DNA from 2 places in the Marinobacter sp. BSs20148 genome. Region 1 is predicted to be linked to the other one. Evidence: riboswitches for the same ligand, from Rfam matches in the RefSeq annotation. Region 1 holds a riboswitch; the other holds the start of a gene.
What was found. A riboswitch is a leader RNA that binds a small molecule or an ion and turns the genes downstream of it on or off. The one in region 1 is predicted to bind thiamine pyrophosphate.
Positions count from the first base shown of each region.

Region 2: it holds a riboswitch for thiamine pyrophosphate, as region 1 does, so the genes downstream of both, MRBBS_RS17825 (3-oxoacyl-ACP reductase) here and thiB (thiamine ABC transporter substrate binding subunit) in region 1, are expected to answer to the same signal.

Region 1 is NC_018268.1:1,930,259-1,932,711, forward strand. It holds gene thiP (thiamine/thiamine pyrophosphate ABC transporter permease) at 1-269, opposite strand, end outside; gene thiB (thiamine ABC transporter substrate binding subunit) at 281-1,342, opposite strand; TPP riboswitch at 1,391-1,483, opposite strand; gene MRBBS_RS08750 (TetR/AcrR family transcriptional regulator) at 1,784-2,398, shown strand.
Region 2 is NC_018268.1:3,902,259-3,904,711, forward strand. It holds gene MRBBS_RS17820 (LLM class flavin-dependent oxidoreductase) at 1-331, opposite strand, end outside; gene MRBBS_RS17825 (3-oxoacyl-ACP reductase) at 331-1,104, opposite strand; TPP riboswitch at 1,152-1,248, opposite strand; TPP riboswitch at 1,339-1,447, shown strand; gene MRBBS_RS17830 (sodium:solute symporter family protein) at 1,558-2,453, shown strand, end outside.

The DNA.
Region 1 (2,453 bases):
AGCGCCCGGGCAACGGGAATGGCAAGCAGCGTGCTGATAAGCACAGACAGCAGCGCCTGCCAAATGGTAAAAACAACCACGTTGCGCAGATAACGGCTGTGCCAGAGCTCTTCCGGGTTCAGCGCCGGTGCCTGCCACAGTAGGGCGACCACGCCTGTGGCCGTCAGTGTGATAATAGTTAGAACAATCAGCAGACCAGGTGCCAACTGCAAGCCGGGGTGGCTCAGCGGCGCGCGATGGGCGTTACAAAAGCTCAGCGGATTTTGCATTAGCCAGTCCGCTAGCGCGTCATGGCTTCCAGCCACTCATCGACCCATTCGCGCCGGTGCTGTGCCACTTCGGCCGGATCAAAAAACAGGGTGCGGGACGGTTGTATCAGGCGGTTAAAAACATCGGGCAGTTCGGCGCCCAAATCAATGGCCGGGTACATGACGTTCTTCAGCGGAATATGGCGCTGAAAGTCGGCGCTTAGCATGAAATCCAAAAATTCTCTTGCCAGCGCTTGATGTGGCGAACTGGCAACCACCGCCGCCACTTCCACTTGCAGGTAGTGACCTTCACTGAATTCTGCTGCCTGGTAGCGTTCGGTCTTTTCGATGGCCATGTGGTAGGCCGGTGAGGTGCTGTAAGACAGAATCATTGGCGCTTCACCGTTCATAAACAATGAAAAATAGCCGTCACTCCAGCTTTTTGTGGTGGTTAGGATTTTTTTCTGCAGCTGCTCCCACTTGGCCCCGGCATCGTCGCCGTAAACGTGGCGCATCCAAAGCAAAAGGCCTAGGCCGGGGGTGCTGGTGCGCGGGTCTTGAATGATGATCTTCAGATCGTCTGGTGCTGCAATCAGCTCAGCCAGGCTTTTTGGCGGGTTGGCCAACTGCTCGGTGTCGTAAACAAACGCGAAGTGGCCCCAGTCGTAGGGTACGAACACTGGGTCTTGCCAGAGGATGGGTAAATCGAGAGCGTCCAGATTTACATTGTGCGGCGCCAATAGCCCAGTGGAGCGAGCCAGTTCCATGGTGCCGGTGTCCAGGCCCAACACCAGGTCGGCTGAGCTGCTGGCGCCTTCTAACCTCAGTCGCTGCAAAATGTCTCCGCCGCTGTCGAGCACCACATAATTAAGTTGGCAGTCACAGCGCTGTTCAAACGCCGTTTTTACCGCCGGCCCTGGCCCCCATTCCGCTGCGAACGAGGGGTGAGTGTATACCGTCAAGTTGGGGTTTTCGGTCGCGCTGGATAAATTGGTAAAAATGAGAATAAAGAGCCCTAAAACGGTCCGAGTTTTAGCAAGGAGTAGGGCAGTGTGACTATTTTGAGCAATGCGTTGTAGCAGCGAATACGCCATGGTGGTTAAACCTCAAAACTCGGTTTTAGGGCACCACACGCGGTTTTCGGCCGATTAAAGCTCAATTCCTTCGCCAGCATTATCTGGGGCAGGTTCCGCGGGTATGGTCTCAGCCTGTTGGAGGCACCCCGTTGAGAAAGACGAGTATAACAGGCTAAGTCTCATAAGGACGATACCGGAATCCAAAAACTATACCAACATGCAATGGCATGTTAATACTTTACAGCTGCATCGGAGACCGTCTCAAATTCGGTGGCACACTAACTTTTAGCGACAATGCTTAAAAACTTCCACTGTGCAAACGCCTACAACTGATGCTGCGTGCTATTGCGAATTTAATGGGATGCAGCTGTACTTGAGTGATTGTTCAATATAGAGTTGAGCGATTACTCAAAATATTTACTGGCGCCCTATGTTTGCCTCAAAAATCTGGAATTAACCATGGCTCGTGCGACGATTCACAACCGCCAAGACTCTCTAGAACGGGCTCTTCAGCTGTTCTGGCAAAAGGGCTTTCATGCCACCTCGTTGAAGGACCTGGAGAAAGCGCTCGACATGCGGCCGGGTAGTATCTATGCCACCTTTGGCAGCAAGGATGGGCTGTTTCAGGAGTCTCTGGAACGCTATGCTCGCTTGGGGCTGGCCGAGTTCGAACGCACCTTACACGCTTACCCATCACCATTAGCGGGGCTTGCCGCTTATTTGCGCGGGCTAGGTGGCCTTCGCGATCGGGAATTACCAAGTCGAGCCTGCATGCTGGTCAAAAGCCTGTTGGAGCTGGGCGAGCGAGAGCAGGCAGCCTGGCGCAAAACCGAAGGTCTGTTAGCAGGTATGGAAGAACGCTTTATTGACCGTTTCGATATGGCCCAGCAGATCGGGGAACTGGACGCCCGGCTCGACCCCGTTCGCCTTGGACGGCGCTTGCAGGCAGAAGTAATGGGGTTACGCGCTTTTGCCCATCGTGACGTTGACAGTGCGGCCGTTCATGCTCTTGCTGAGGATATGGCACTGTCCCTGGAAGCACTGCGTAATGACGGTGTTACAGATAAACGCTAATATTTGGAGCGAAAGATAACCTTCAGAATACCAGTGGCTTTGTTATTAATAATAT
Region 2 (2,453 bases), 2.0 Mb from region 1:
GCGCAGCATGAAACGGTGTGTAAAACGTGCTGGATACGGTGCTGATAAACCCGATCTTTTCTGTCGCCCGACTCATGACTGCCATGGCCGTTAGCGGTTCCAGGTAAAACCAGCTGCCATCTGACACATTGCCCGCCGAATTGCTGTCGGCGAAAAATACGGCGTCTAGTTTCCCGCGTTCGGCGGTTTGCGCCAAGCGCTCGTAATAGCGAATGTCTCCCAACTGCTCCACCGCCGACTGCGGGTGGCGCCAGGCTGCCCGATGATGGCCGCAGCCCATCAAAAAAAGATTTATGTGCATCATCCGTTGATGTGCATCTGGAGCCGTCATCAGTTTTTCACCAACCCACCGTCTACCACCAGGTTCTGCCCGGTGACCGAGCGCGACCAGGGTGACGCAAAAAATAAAGTGGCATCGGCAAACTCTGCCGGCGTAGTCACCCGCCGCAACGGTGTGCTGGCTGCGATGAAATCAAACACCGCCTCGGGCGTAGCAGCCGATGCGTCCGTGGTGCGCAGCAGGCCACCCGACACCATATTGACGGTGATGTTGTCTGGGCCCAGATCCTGAGACAAGGTACGGGTAAGTGACAGCAAAGCCGCTTTACCCGCAGTGTAATCGTGGTACGGCACCACCGGGTTCTGGAACAGGTTGGTTCCCACATTCACAATGCGACCAAAACCCACTTCACGCATACCAGCCAGTGCCGCCTGAGTGGTGTTCAGCGCACCGCCCACCACGCCGGCAAACTGCTGGTTCAGATTCTCCCAGGTCAGCTGCTCCGCGTTCGGGCGAGCATCGCCGTTGAATGAGAAATCCGGTAAGGCATTATTGATGACCGTGGTCACCGGAAACCCGAAATGCTGCCGCGCCTGGGCAAACATCGCCTGTACAGCGGCGCGGTCGGTCACATCAGCCTTCACCGCAAGCGCACGCACCGGTTCTTCGGCGGCCAGTTTGTGCGCCGCTTCGGCGCTGTTGCGATAGTTGATGACCACACTGGCGCCTTCGCGCAAAAACGCACGCACCAGATGTTCCCCCAAACCGCGGGCAGCACCGGTTATCAAAACCAGTTGTTGATCAAGACGGATGGATTTATGCATAGACACCTCATGGCTGAGGCGAAGGTATGAATGGACAGATTTGGTACCAGCGCACCTTCTGACATCCCTTCGCCAGTGTGAACTGGATCAGGTTCAACGGGTGTGCTCTCAGCCCTGCAAAGCAGGACACCCCGTGTCGAGCCCAAACCATAGCATAACGAATGCGCGAATATGCAGGCCAAACCGCCACAAACTAGCTGCAATTGACAAGTACGAGCAGACTTCCTACTCTACTGACATTCCTGGGGGCGCCATTGCGATGGCTGAGACTCCGCACTTTGTGCGGTAACCCTTCGAACCTGATCCGGGTAATGCCGGCGAAGGGAAGGATAAAGCCTGCTTTACGCTTGCCTGTGCGCTCCTTTCTTTCCCTGCGGTTTGTCCCGGTTGTCCCAGTCGTTCGCCACCTTTGGCGATGACACTCCCGTCTGCCACGGCAAGGAAGTTTTACCAATGCTAAGCACCTCTACCGCCCTTGTGTGGCTTGTTTTATTTGCTGCACTTTTTGCCATACCCGGCCTGATTTACGCCCGCCACAAGCAAGACAAATTGGACGATTTTCTGGTGGCCCGCAACAGCCAGAGCAGCTCCGCTACCCTGCTGACACTGCTGGCGACCACCATGGGCACCTGGATTCTTTTTGGCCCGGCGCAAGCCGCCACCTGGGGTGGTATTGGTGCCGTTACCGGTTATGCGCTGGGTGCCCTGGCGCCGCGGCTGATCATGATTCCCTTGGGTAAACGCATTCGCACACTGATGCCCGAAGGCCACACCCTCACCGAATTTGTGCTCGGCCGCTATGGCCGTGTTATGTACGGATTCGTGCTGGTGATCATGGTTTTCTATCTCTTTATCAGCCTGACAGCGGGCCTGACGGCCATTGCCAAAATGGTGTCTTTGTTGGCGCCAGTTCCTCTTTGGCTAACCGCCAGCATCGTCATGGGCGCCACCCTGCTGTACACCCTGTACGGCGGCCTACGGGTCACTATTTTTACCGACCGGGTACAAATGCTGGTGATTTTGCCATTCCTGGCGCTATTGATTGGTTTTGGCTGGCAGGCCACCGGGGGTTTGGCTCCGGCGCTGCAAGGCTTGCAGGAAAAAGCTCCGCATCTGCTGGACCCGCTGGACATCAACGGCCTAAAATCCGGCCTGACTTTTTTCCTGGCGGTGGTGCTGACCGGATTATTTTATCAGGGCGCCTGGCAGCGCATTTTCGCCGCCCGCGATAACAAGGTTATCCGCAACGGTTTTATTATCAGCGGTCTGCTGAGCTTCCCCATCATTTTCATCATGGGCTTATTCGGGCTGGCGTTTGTCGGTTTGGGCTTGCCGGGGGACGGCTCGGT